DNA from 2 places in the Spartinivicinus ruber genome. Region 2 is predicted to be linked to the other one. Evidence: predicted binding sites of a transcription regulator. Region 2 holds the regulator's gene; the other holds the start of a gene.
The links. The regulator PhoB, encoded in region 2, activates phosphate uptake and scavenging genes when phosphate is short. The targets are predictions, from matches to a motif close to TGTCATANNNNTGTCANA.
Positions count from the first base shown of each region.

Region 1: the regulator PhoB is predicted to act here: its motif matches at 2,910-2,927, upstream of G4Y78_RS16460 (sigma-54 dependent transcriptional regulator).

Region 1 covers NZ_CP048878.1:3,591,987-3,599,209, reverse strand. The annotation lists gene fliD (flagellar filament capping protein FliD) at 1-1,872, shown strand, start outside; gene fliS (flagellar export chaperone FliS) at 1,895-2,302, shown strand; gene G4Y78_RS16465 (hypothetical protein) at 2,414-2,725, shown strand; gene G4Y78_RS16460 (sigma-54 dependent transcriptional regulator) at 3,051-4,520, shown strand; gene G4Y78_RS16455 (sensor histidine kinase) at 4,645-5,964, shown strand; gene G4Y78_RS16450 (sigma-54-dependent transcriptional regulator) at 6,006-7,223, shown strand, end outside.
Region 2 covers NZ_CP048878.1:5,934,484-5,941,706, forward strand. The annotation lists gene G4Y78_RS26725 (chorismate--pyruvate lyase family protein) at 1-468, shown strand, start outside; gene ubiA (4-hydroxybenzoate octaprenyltransferase) at 497-1,372, shown strand; gene phoB (phosphate regulon transcriptional regulator PhoB) at 1,548-2,237, shown strand; gene phoR (phosphate regulon sensor histidine kinase PhoR) at 2,240-3,565, shown strand; gene G4Y78_RS26745 (response regulator) at 3,607-4,545, opposite strand; gene G4Y78_RS26750 (EAL domain-containing protein) at 4,724-7,198, opposite strand.

The DNA of each region.
Region 1 (7,223 bases), 2.3 Mb from region 2:
ACCCAACTATCAGAAATTGGGCGAGTTCAAAGTGCTTTGGTCGATTTACGGCTAGCTTCCCGCTCATTAGATTCCATGGCTGATGTGTTAGCGGTTAAAGCCTCAACCTCCGCTTCGGCATTTTCAGCGACAGCCTCTGCTGATGCGCCACTTGGTCAATTTTCCATTGAAGTTACCCAGTTAGCTCAAGCTCATTCCCTGGCTTCCAGTGTATTTACTAATAAAACTGATACTATTGGTACCGGCACACTCAGTATTACAGTAGGTAGTACTACCAAAAACATCACTATCGATAATACAAATAATACCTTGGAAGGCATTCGTGATGCAGTGAATGCAGAAACGGGGCTCGATGTGTCGGCCAGTGTACTGGATACTGGCTCGGGTTTTCAGTTGGTATTTAATGCCACTAAAAGTGGAACTGAGAATGCGATTACCATTAATGTAACTGACGATGATGCGAATAACACTGATACCAATGGTTTATCTCAATTGGTGTTTAATGGTACTACCAATAATTTAACTGAAACAGTCCAAGCAAAAGATGCCAATTTAAAAATTAATGGCATCAGTATTACCCGTTCTTCCAATACCGTTTCTGATGCTATTGAAGGGGTTACATTAAATTTAACTGGTACCAATGCTGGGGCTGCCGCTAATTTATCAGTGGCACGAGATGACGATACTATCGCTGACCGAGTTCAGGAGTTTGTCGATAAATTCAACGCTTACCAAACCCTGGTCAATGAATTGACAGCCTTTAACCCAGATACCTTGGAAGCTGGGGTGCTGATTGGTGATTCCACCTTGCGCAGCATTACAGCTCAGGCCCGTGAAATTCTTAGCGGGGTGGTGGAGGGGTTGGAAAGTGCCAATGTAAGAAGCCTGGCAGATATTGGCATTAGTACCCAGGTGTCTGCCTCTGCGGGTTCCAATGATGGTGGGACGTTAATTTTTAATAGCACAACTTTTAAAGCGAAGTTGGCAGAGTCTCCCAATGATTTGGTAGGTTTATTTGCTAGTCAGGGACGTACCACCGATAACCAGGTGAAATTTTTATCCAATACCAACGCTACTCAAAAAGGGACTTATGCTATTAATATTACTACTGCTGCCACCCAGGGAAATTTGAATGGTACGGTGGCCTTGGGCGGTTCTACCACTATTGATGGCAATAACGATACTCTTAAAATTAAAATTGATGGTACTGAAACCGCAGAATTAACCTTAGCAGCAGGTAGTTATACACCTGCTGAATTAGCAGCGGAAATACAAAGTAAAATTAATGCTGATAATAATTTAATTAATGCGGGTAAGTCGGTTTCAGTTTCTGTCGATGGCTCTAATCAACTAGTTATTACTTCCGATGCCTTTGGCACCTCTTCTACTGTCGAAATTACACAAGTTGATACCAACACTGCTGCTCAGTTGGGATTGGTGGTCGGAACCGGTACAGCGGGCGTTAACGTGGAAGGCACTATTAATGGTAAAGCCGCTACCGGTTCTGGCAAAGTGTTAACGGCGGCAGTAGGGGATGATTCTGAAGGTATTCGCCTCGAGGTCAGTGGTACCACCACTGGAGATAGGGGCACTATTACCTTTATATCCGGTGTGGCTGATCAGTTAATTGATAAAGTCACGAGCTTTTTAGCTTCAGATGGGGCCATTACCACTAAAACGAATTCGTTGACTGAAAGTTTGGATGATATTGCCGAAGAAAGAGTCAAATTAGATGAGCGGGTTGATGCGTTCAGAAAACAGCTGGAAACGCAATTTACGGCTGCTGATATTCAAATTGCTAAGCTAAAAAATACCCAGGACTTTATTAAATCCCAATTGGATGCATTAGTAGCAGGTAGTAAGAGTGACTAATAACCAAATAACGAGGTGATCGATGAATGCATATAATCAACTGAAGCAATATCAGGCAGTGAATCGGGAGACCGGTATTGTCGATGCTGACCCACATAAATTAATTCAATTATTAATTGATGGGGCATTAGAACGTTTGCTCATTGCTAAAGGGCATATTGAGCGTAAAGAAATTGAAGAAAAAAATCGTTTTTTAAATAAAGCAGTTGAAATTATTGGTGGGTTGAGAAGCTTCATCAATAAAGAGCAGGGCGGTGAAGTGGCTGAAAACCTATTTAATCTTTATGAGTATATGGAGTTTCGTTTATTTGAAGCCAATGCGACGAATAGCCCGGAAGTTGTGGAGGAAGTGATTGGTTTATTGCGTGAAGTAAAAACTGGTTGGGATGGTATTCGTGAGCAAGTGGTGCAACCAACACCAGTAGAGTAACTGCTCAATATTACTATTTTGTAATAGAGGATATTGCCAGTGCAGCATATTTAATGTTTTTTTTATTGAGGTTAACTTTCAATCAATAACCCAGATAGCTTTTATTTTACGATGAAAAAAAATAACCCATTACCTTCTGTATCACAGTTGACCCAACTGAGTGAACAGTTGCATACAATTGTTAATGAACAAGACTGGGAACAGTTCATCGCTTTTGATCAGCAATGTCGTGAGGCTTTGTCTCAGCTGTCAATTCAGGTGCCCCAGCCAGCAGAAGTGATCACTGCTCTTAACCAATTGCATAATGGCTATCAATTAGCAATTGACCAGTACGAGCAACACAGACAGCAACTAGCTAATCAGTTGCGGCAATGTCAAAAAGGTATTGCAGGAGTAACAACTTACCAAAAAATACAAAATTAACAGCTACTTTAGTCTTTCTCCTCCTTGTTTTTCTCTATCAAATAACTAATTGCTTTCCATCATCGTCCTCACTGTGCAGCCGTCAAGAAATGATCTTCGTTATGTGTCAATTAGATGAAGGTTGCTAGCACAAACCCATTAAATCGATTATAAATGTGAATCATGTCACTCTAGCGGGAATGCCTGTCATAAATTTGACCAATCTCACATTACTGACTTTACTGAGGTAAACATTGCTTGGTCATCTGGCAGTGAGCTGATCAAGGGGTGTGGCAAGCAAGTTTGATGTTTTCTGCAATAAAATTAAAGTCGAGCGGAAGTGGGTATGTGGCGAGAAATTAAAGTCTTGCTAATAGATGATAATGCTAATCGTCGGCACGATATGGAAGTCATCCTGGATTTTCTAGGAGAGGACTTTATTGCGCTGGATTCCAATCAGTGGCTTCAGGTGTTAAAAGAACAGGAGGTCAACCCGGAAGGTATCACGGGGGTTTTACTGGGTGATTGCTGCAGCCCCCTGGAGTCGATGATTGCTGAGGTGCAGAAATGGTACGGTGGAATAGCGGTATTACTGATCGGCGACCAACAGCTCTCTGAAGCCTGTGATCCTGACTTGAAACGACAAGTCATTGCAGCTATTGACTTTCCTCCTAGCTACAACAAATTATTGGATAGCCTCCATCGCTCTCAAGTGTTTCATGAACAGTATCAGCTTAGCCGTCATCATGGCCGTAATCAGCAACGGGAAATACAGCTGTTTCGTAGCCTGGTGGGCACCAGTCGAACAGTAAAGCAGGTGCGGGAAATGATGGCACAAGTGGCTGATAAAGATGTCAGTGTACTGATAACGGGTGAATCGGGTACTGGCAAAGAAGTAGTTGCACGCAACCTGCATTATAACTCCCACCGCCGTAATGGACCATTTGTGCCAGTGAATTGTGGGGCTATTCCTGGTGAGTTACTGGAAAGTGAATTATTTGGTCATGAAAAAGGCGCATTTACTGGCGCCATTTCTACCCGTATCGGCCGGTTTGAACTAGCGCAGGGGGGGACGCTATTTCTGGATGAAATTGGTGATATGCCGTTGCATATGCAAGTGAAAATTCTGCGGGTGTTACAAGAGAGGTATTTTGAGCGGGTAGGCGGTAATAAAACCATTACCACCGATGTACGCATTATTGCGGCTACCCATAAAAACCTTGAAGAGATGATTCATGACGGTGGTTTTCGTGAAGACTTATATTATCGGTTAAATGTGTTTCCCATCGATATGCCGCCCCTGCGTGAGCGAGTGGAAGATATACCACTGTTGTTGAATGAGTTAATTGCCCGGATGGAAAATGAAAAGCGGGGCTCAATCCGGTTTAACTCAGCAGCCATAATGTCGTTGTGCCGTCATGAGTGGCATGGCAATGTCCGCGAGCTGGCCAATTTAGTTGAGCGACTAGCGATCATGCATCCTTATGGGGTAATTGGAGTGCAGGAGTTACCCAAGAAATATCGGCATATTGATGAGCATGACGAAAATAATAAAGATGTGGTAGATATGTTTCCGCCGCAAATGGAAAAAGTCGGGTTAGTGGGGTTGGATACGCCTGCTTTACTTCCCGTCAATGGTTTGGATTTAAAAGACTACCTCACCAACCTGGAAAAAAACTTAATTAAGCAAGCGCTGGATGATAGCAATGGAGTAGTGGCACGTGCTGCAGAGCGGTTGCATATTCGTCGTACTACCCTGGTAGAAAAGATGCGCAAATACGGCTTACAGCGCCGTGAGTCCATGTCAGGGAATTGACTCCAGTTCACATTAATTACCTAACTTACTGATCTCATTGATAAAAATAATTGGGCATTGATATTGCTAAGACAGGGTAAGTCCAATGAATTGGCACCACAGAGTGTCTTCAGGGAGCTTACCGATGTCGAATTATATAAAAACGCTCACGGCTGAGCCGCAGCCTAATACTAGCCAAGCCCTGTTGCCAGATGAGTTAACCACAGATGAGTTGACGCAACTGATAGCTAATGAAGAGGTAACCGATGGCTATTTAGCCTCGGACTGTTCAACATTTACCTTGGATAACCAAATCCTTGCCAATAAAGTGGCTTGTTTGGCCCATCAATTATCAGCCACTAAAATTCAGTATCAACAGGAAATCACTGAAAAAGCGCGTTTATCTCAGCGATTGAAAAGCTTGTTACATATTTTACCGGCAGGAGTCGTTGTGATTGATGCCCAAGGGATTGTGGTGGAATGTAATCAGGCGGCAGTTGATTTATTAGGTGAACCATTACTGGGAGAAGTGTGGCGTAATTTGATCATTCGATGTTTTGCTCCTCGTGATGATGATGGCCATGAAATTTCATTAAAAGACGGGCGTCGAGTAAGTATTGCGACCCGCTCCTTAGCGTCAGAGCCAGGACAGATTATTTTGCTCAATGATTTGACTGAAACACGACGCTTGCAGCAAGCCTTAAGCCATCATCAACGTTTATCGGCACTAGGTAAAATGGTGGCATCGTTAGCCCACCAAATTCGCACCCCATTATCCGCTGCTATGCTCTATGCGGGGCATTTAATGAAAGGTTCATTACCTGTGGCTCAACAAACCAAGTTTGCTGAAAAATTAATGGCCAGACTCAGTCATTTGGATCGGCAAGTGAGAGATATGTTGGTATTTGCCCGAGGTGAACTGCCCATGACGAATCAGCTGTCGGTGGCTGAATTGTTTCAAAACTTGCAACATGCGGTGGATGGTGTCGCTGTTTTTCAACGAGCAACTATTGAATGGCATTGTTTAACTAATAAAAAGCCGCTTAAAAAAATAGCCAGGCAAACACAAGATTATCATCAGGCGATTTTGCAATGTAATCAAGATGCTCTGGTGGGTGCTTGCCTGAATTTAATGACTAATGCAGTGGAAGCAGCAACCCAGCAGCCAATTTATTTGTGGGTTACAGCCAGAGTTGCTGGCAGTTATTTAATTATTGCCATTAAAGATAATGGGCCAGGTATGACGCCAGCACAAATAAAGCAGGCAAAAGAGCCTTTTTTTACCAATAAATCGCAGGGGACTGGATTAGGCTTAGCCGTTGTACAAGCAGTAGTAAGAGCCCATCAAGGCGACTTTCAGCTGCACTCAATTCCAGGGCAAGGCACTTGTGCACAAATCAGTATTCCGTTGACTAACCCATCACTCGTAACACCCGATTTGCCGGAAAAAATAGTCAATGTATAAGAAGAATATTGGCAAAGGTGATAATGGAGGTAGTAAATAGCATGAGTCAATACACGGTATTAGTTGTAGAAGATGATTTAGCCTTACAAGAAGCCATTTGCGATACCTTGACTTTGGCGGGCTACCAGTGCCGTGCAGCAGCCCATGGCAAAGAAGCTATTCAGCAACTGGGTCAGCAACTGGTGGATATGGTGGTGACCGATGTTAATATGCCTGAAATGAACGGGCATGATCTACTGTTGTATATTAAGCAGAATTACCCGCAAATTCCGGTGTTGTTGGCAACTGCTTATGGCAGCATCAATCAAGCGGTGCAGGCAATGAAAATGGGAGCGATTGATTACTTGGTTAAACCCTTTGCACCTGAAGCATTATTGGATATTGTGGCAAGGGTGATCACGGGTTGTTTTAATGTTAAAGAAGCGGATAGCCCAATAGCTGAAGCAGAAACTAGCCGGCAACTGTTGGCTTTAGCAAAACGGGTGGCGGCATCAGAGTCAACGGTGTTGATTTCAGGTGAAAGTGGCTCAGGTAAAGAAGTATTAGCTCGTTATATTCATCAACAGTCGGCTAGGGCTAATAAGCCGTTTATTGCCATTAACTGTGCTGCTATTCCAGAAAATATGTTGGAAGCCACTTTATTTGGTCATGAAAAAGGGGCTTTTACCGGTGCTTATCAAAGTATGCCAGGTAAGTTTGAGCAGGCAAATGACGGAACCTTATTATTAGATGAAATTTCAGAAATGGCTTTAGGGCTACAAGCCAAATTATTACGGGTATTACAAGAAAGAGAAGTTGAGCGGGTAGGGGGGCGAAAAACAATTCCGTTGGATGTGAGAGTATTGGCTACCACTAACCGGGATATGCTTGAACAGGTAAAAGCAGGCAAGTTTCGTGAAGATTTATACTACCGGCTTTGTGTATTTCCACTGCAGTTGTTGCCTCTGCGAGAGCGACCTTTAGATATTGTACCTATTGCAGAACGACTATTCAGCCAGCATTGCCAAAAAATGCGGCGGGTGCCAGTACGCTTGGATGAATCAGCTAAACAGCAATTGCTCCGTTATCAGTGGCCAGGCAATGTGAGAGAACTGGATAATGCTGTGCAACGGGCATTAATTTTACAACCAGGCGAAGTGATTTATGCCAGTGATTTATGTGTTGATCTGTCGCCAGAACAATTATTGAATGACATTCAAATCAGTCATCCTGCAGAAAAATATATATCGTCAACTGAATTCACTGTACCAAAGGCATCA
Region 2 (7,223 bases):
TTGATCAGCCAGTGTTGGCAGCCTGCACTACCCTCTGAACAAAAGCTGCTAGGCATCCCAAAACAGCAATCAGCTTTTATCCGTGAGGTAATCCTCTATGCCAACCAACAACCTGTGGTATATGCCCGCACCGTAATACCTGCATTTACCGGCCTGCTTAGCTGTCAGCCGCTGCTTAGCTTGGATACTGAACCATTAGGCAGACTTTTATTCAATCATGCCAGCGCTAAGCGAAACCCAAACTTTACGTTTGCTCACTTTACCCAGCAACAGTTGCAAGTCTTGCCTGCGCCCTTAACAATAACGCCTCCAGCATTAACACCGTCAAGAATTAACCAAGACTGCTGGGCCAGACAATCAGTTTTTATTGTGAATCAACGTCAGCTAGCAGTCAGCGAACTGTTTTTACCCACTATTTTTTCAATGCAGCAATCTGTAAATAAACCCTTACAACACCAGCCAATGTAAAACGAGCTTATTCATAGTGACTAACAGGATGGAACTAACAGACAGCCCTACCAACAAGCTCAATGCCCTACTTAGCATCACCCGCTTAAACCGTCCTATTGGTATTTACCTGCTGCTTTGGCCCACTTTATGGAGCCTCTGGCTTGCGGCAAATGGCTTACCAGACTGGCACTTAATTATTATCTTTTGTTTAGGTGTAACAGTGATGCGTAGTGCTGGATGTGTAATCAATGACATTGCTGACCGAGACTTTGATGGTCATGTTCAGCGCACCCAAAACAGGCCCTTGATTACTGGTGATCTAACGGTTAAAGAAGCACTATGGTGCTTTGTTGTGCTCTGTGTTGTTGCATTTGTATTAGTGCTTTTTACCAATCTGCTAACAATATTACTCAGTTTTGGAGGCTTGGCTTTAGCAGTTTGTTATCCCTTTATGAAGCGCTATACCCATTACCCCCAAATTGTATTGGGGGCAGCTTTTTCCTGGTCGATCCCTATGGCCTATACTGCTCAAACTGGTGAATTAAACCATGCTATCTGGCTGCTGTTTTTGGCTAACCTGGCCTGGACAGTTGCCTATGATACGGCTTACGCCATGGTAGATAGAGACGATGATTTAAAAATAGGCGTCAAATCTACTGCTATTTTATTTGGGAAAGCTGATAAACTTATGATTGGCTTATTACAAATAATTACTCTAGCTTTGTTAGCAGGGGTAGGCTATTTATTTCAGCGTGGTTGGCTGTTCTTTATTGGCATCGGCTTGATGGCTGGATTGTTTATCTATCAGCAGTATTTAATCAAAAATCGTGATCGGTCCCAATGCTTTAAAGCGTTTTTAAATAATCACTGGGCAGGCATGTTTGTCTTTATTGGAATAGTTTGTGATAGTGCTGTTTCTTAGTTTTGCCTTTGTAGGTAATAACTAGGAATACTTCTCACTGTGGTATTGAGCCACAGTCATAAAACTCATGGATTGGTAACACTTTCAGGGCAGAGCCACAGGAATGTCATGCAAATGTAACATTAAGTCTGTGTAATGCTCTGCTGACAACTTGAAAGCGAGAGAAGGCTTGAAAATGGTTGGCAAAAAAATACTCATAGTGGACGATGAGGCCCCCATCCGGGAAATGATTGCAGTTGCTCTCGAAATGGCTGGCTACGAATGTCTGGAAGCAGATAACACCCAAGATGCGCATAGCATAATGATCGACAAGAAGCCCGATCTAATCTTGCTTGATTGGATGCTACCAGGAACCAGTGGAATTGAATTGGCAAGGCGACTCCGTCGCGATGAAATTACTGCCAATATTCCTATCATTATGTTAACCGCTAAAGGTGAAGAAGATAATAAGATTCAAGGGCTGGAAGTAGGGGCTGATGATTACATCACCAAACCATTCTCCCCCAGAGAACTGGTTGCCCGTCTAAAAGCAGTCCTACGACGCTCCGGTGCTCAAGAGCCACAGGAACCCATTCGGGTTGAAGGGCTAGAGCTGGACCCAATTAGCCATCGCGTTAGTATCAATGGCAAACCGACTGAAATGGGCCCTACTGAGTATCGCTTATTGCAGTTCTTTATGACTCATCAAGAGCGAGCGTACACCCGAGGCCAGTTACTGGACCAGGTTTGGGGTGGCAATGTGTATGTTGAAGAGCGTACCGTTGATGTTCATATTCGGCGGCTACGCAAAGCATTAGGCACAGGCCATGACCGTTTTATCCAAACCGTTAGAGGCACTGGTTACAGGTTTTCAACTAAGGCTTAACCGTGAAGGCTAATTGGCAGGGCGAAATTATTCAGCGGCTCGCTATTACTGTTTCAGTCAGCGTATTGTTTGGAGTAGTTATTGGAGAAGTAGCCTGGGTTTTAGCAATCGTTTTAGCTGGATACCTAAGCTGGACGCTATTACAGGTGTTTCGCCTCAGCCATTGGCTCCAGGAGAGTGAACATAATCACCTGGAACCACCTGAAAGTCGCGGCATTTGGGGAGATATCTTCGATGCTATCTACCGACTGCAACGCCGTGACCAAAAAGCCCGAGCCCGCCTCCAGGCAGTAATTGATCGGGTGCAAGAATCCACAGCCGCTTTAAATGACGCAGTCATTATGGTCGACAACCAGGGCAATCTGGAGTGGTGGAATAAAGCAGCAGAAGCCATGCTTGGCTTTAAAAGCCCTATTGACCAGGGCCAGCTCATTACAAACCTGATCAGAGACCCAGCTTTTACTAAATACTTCGATAAAAAAGACTACCAAGAAGCCCTTGAAGTCTCTTCTCCCATCAATGATCAGCTCATCCTACAGTTCAACATTACTCTGTTTGGTCGCAATGACCGCCTGCTACTGGTCAGAGACATCACCCGGTTACATAACCTGGAACAAATGCGCAAAGACTTTGTGGCCAATGTTTCCCATGAGCTAAGAACACCCCTGACAGTAATAAGAGGTTATCTGGAAACATTACTGGATAACGCTAATATTTTGCCTGAGCGCTGGATTCGGGCTTTACAACAAATGCAGCAGCAATCCGATCGGATGGAAAATCTGGTTAGCGATCTACTACTGCTATCAAGACTAGAGACCAGTGACCGGCAAACTGATTTGAAGCCACTGTATTTACATAAAGTCCTGTTCAATATTGTTAATGATGCAAAAGCATTGAGCGGGGATCGCTGTCACCATATTCAGCTGGTTTGCCCAGAAGAAGCGAAGCTGTTCGGGCACGACCGGGAGTTGCATAGCGCCATTTCCAATCTGATTTTTAACAGCGTTAAATACACCCCCGCTGAAGGACAAATTGATGTGCATTGGTGGGAAGATGAGAGTGGTGGACACTTATCAGTAATGGATGACGGAGTTGGGATAGATCCAAAACATATCCCTCGCCTTACCGAACGATTCTATCGAGCAGATCCTAGTCGCTCAATCAATACAGGGGGAACCGGGCTGGGCTTAGCCATCGTGAAGCATGTATTGATACGCCACAATGCCCGGTTAGAAATACAAAGTGAGTTAGGTAAAGGCAGCTGCTTTATCTGCCACTTCCCACCCTCAATGATCGCCAGTGAAAACAGCCCAGAATTGGTGGAATAAAACCTAAAAAGAAGTTCACCGTACCTAAAGCGAAGGGAGTATCACCAGTATTTTTTTCCAGACCCAGTGGCAATAAACTTCGATAAATACTCAAATTTTTGCGGATCTTCATCAACAAACACCACAGAAATCACAATGTTTTCTGCGTTGGCATTCTTTTCTGGTGCTTGCAGGGTATGAATTAGGCAATTTATTCGCGCAATATCTCCCTCAGAATCGTTCTGTTGCAAGTCTATTACGGCTGTATCCAACAACTGTGGAATGCCATGTTGCCGACTAGCAATCACTTTCGCTTCTTTAAGGCTTATATCCTGAATTTCACAAGGAATGGTTTTATCATGCACCCGCAACTGTGCAGGGCCTTTGGTTGGCTTTTTGGCTGCCTGTGGTTTAGCGGCTGCTTTTCCTCCAGTTAAAGCCGCAACTGATCCTGCTTGAGTTGGCGCTTTTTGTGGTGCTGCTTTTGCTCCAGGTTTGGCAGCAGCTGATTTTCCAGATTCACCATCTAACGACTGTGCTCCCAATGCAGAAATAGACCCTTGGGAAACGCTAGCCTCAAGTGCACTTTTAGCAGCTTTCCCTTCTAAGACATTAGATGGAAGGCGCTTGGAAAGCACTTTTATCACTTTTTTTACTAGCTGCTCATTAGAAAAAGGCTTGCCAATATACTCGCTTACCCCAGCCTGAATGGCCTGCACCACATTCTCTTTGTCGCCACGACTGGTCACCATGATAAAAGGGGTTTTATTGTACTGATATTCATTACGCATCCACTGCAATAGCTCCAGGCCACTTAGCTCCGGCATTTCCCAGTCACACAGCACCAAGTCGTATTCACTTTTCTCTAACATGGACATGGCTTTTTTGCCATTAATCGCTTCCTCAAAAATAAAGTGAGGAAAACGATCTTTAACTGCTTTTTTTACCAAGTCCCTGATGAAGGATGCATCATCAACGACTAACAGCTTCACTTTTTTCATTACTACGCCAGCCCCTTCGGGCTATATCCAAAAAGCTTGTCTATTGAGAATATAGACCAAATAGTCAACAGCCACTGACTGAAACTTACAAACACAAGCGGAACAAGCTTAATAAAGCAGAATATATTGCTCATATTTGTTTTCTGCAAAACGTTCATTATCTAACACAATATTCAGGCTAGCCTGACTTAATCAGCGTTCTCTCACTGTGATTTGCCAAAAAATCTCCCATCTCTTTTGGCGGCAATGGCTTACTCAATAAATAACCCTGAATAAAATCACAGTCATGAACATGCAAAAAGTCCCTCTGCTCTCTTGTTTCAACCCCTTCTGCTGTCAAACTGATCCCAAATTGCTTAGTCATAGCCACAATAGCTTTGAAAATAACTTTACTTTCACTGTTTTCAGGAATTTCATCAATAAAGCTTTTATCAACCTTCAAGTTATCAATCGGCAATTTTTTCAAGGCACCCAATGATGAATAGCCCGTACCAAAGTCATCCATTGCGATGCCTACACCTTGGCCTTTAATTGCTTGAAGCATTTCAAAAGAGACATTTCCCGATTGCATAATGCTGGTCTCTGTTAATTCTAGGGATAAGTATTTAGCCTCAAGCCCTGTTTGTCCGAGTTTGTCTGTTACCAGTTGGCTAATATCCACTCTATTAAACTGAATATTGGATACATTGACAGCTACTTTAATTGGTTTAAAACCCGCTATTTGCCATTCTTTTGCTTGCCTACAGGCTTCTTCTAAAACCCACTCCCCAAGAGGTACGATTAAGCCAGTTTCTTCAGCTAATGGAATAAAATGAAAAGGTGGAATTAAACCTTTGGTTGGGTGATCCCAACGAACCAGAGCTTCACAACCAATTAGTTCACCTGTTTTCAGCTCTAACTGGGGTTGGTAATGCAAAATCATTTGCCCTTGTTCAATAGCTTTTCTCAAGTCAGTTAACAGTTCGTGACGCTCCATTGCTTTGGCCGTCATTGCATTATGGTAAAACTGATAATTATTTTTACCCATGCTTTTAGCGTGATACATCGCGGTATCAGCGTGCTTTAATAACTCCCCTGGCTCATCACCATCATCGGGATAAACAGTAATGCCTATGCTTGCACCTAAATGATAGCGCTGCCCTTTTAAAATAAAGGGGTGGGATAGTGCTTCAAGAATCCGTTCAGCTACCAGGCTGGCATCCTCCCCTTTAGCCACACCATTGAGCAAAATAGTAAACTCATCGCCTCCCAACCGAGACACACCTTTATCCGGGTCATCAATAGTTTCTTCAAAGTCGACTATATTGCGTGAGATTAAATCTTCAGTCCGCAGGCAAAGTCGCAACCGATTTGCAAAGGTTTTTAATAAATCATCCCCTGCATCATGGCCTAAGGTATCATTAACCACTTTAAATCCATCAAGATCAATAAAAAGCAGGGCAAAACAAAGCTTCTGCCGCTTGCAATGAGCAATGGCACGACTAAGTGACTCAATAAACATATTGCGGTTGGAAAGACCTGTTAGGCTATCTTGATAAGCAATTTTATGCAGGGCAATTCCAGTTTCACGCAAGCTATCGCGCATATCGTTAAACGCTTTGGCTAAGTCACCAATTTCATCTGTTTGACTGGTATCAATGGCAACTTTCATATTGCCATCAGCAATATTTAAGGCCGCTTGTTTAAGGTATAAAATGGGGTTAACAATTAAACTATTTAAAATCCAATACAACAGAATCCCACCCACTAACATGGTGCCAAAGGTGATTACAGCCACTACTACCTCAACTCGTTGAGTAATTGCATGAACATCGGCTTCCGGCCAAACAGCAATGAGATTCAGATTTTCAGCTAGTGGTACTAAAGACAGATAAGATTCATTATTGGCAAATTGCGCTTTCAATGTTTCATTGACCTGGCTTTTCAATTGGCTGAATAGTGCTTTATCTTCCACAGTTTTATCAGGCTTAGGGGTATATAAAATCCTTCCCTGGCTATCAACCAAAAACATATAGCCATTGTTACCAATTCGCGCTTGCTGCAAATATTGCAGCAGCTCACTGGTTTCTACAGAAATAACCAAATAACCACGTAGTTTTGCTTCAGCAAATAGCGGATCAATAGACTGGTCAGCTAAGCGAATGGCTTTCGCTACCAATAATGCCAATTTCTGTGTATCGGGATGTAAGGTAAAAAATGCCTGCGTGTCCTGGTCACTTTCCTTTAACCGACGAAACCAAGGCTCTCCTCCCTCTTGATCTGTTTGGTTGGCAATCGGCTCCCAGGTTGAACGAATATCTTCAAAGCCATCAGGCATTAATAAGCGAATTTCAAAATGATCAGAATAAGTGTTTTGGTAGTTTTGAAAAACCTGAAGTAACGGGCGATAAAGTAGTTGATAACGCTTATTTTCATCTAATTGAAAATATCGTTTTAGTAAATTGGTGGTAGCCAATAAGCTGATATTGCCGATACTCACCCGCTGCAAATGATTAACCTGGGTTTTTACCTCTTTTATTTTAAGGGTCATTTGATCAAGCGTTTGATGCTCATAAAGCCGTTTTATTTCCTTATAAGCTAAAAACCCTAGCAGTAAGACAGGCAAAACTACCGTAGGCATCAACAACAAAATTATTTTCGCCCTTAACTTCATGCTGGTGGGTGCTTTTCATTAATGA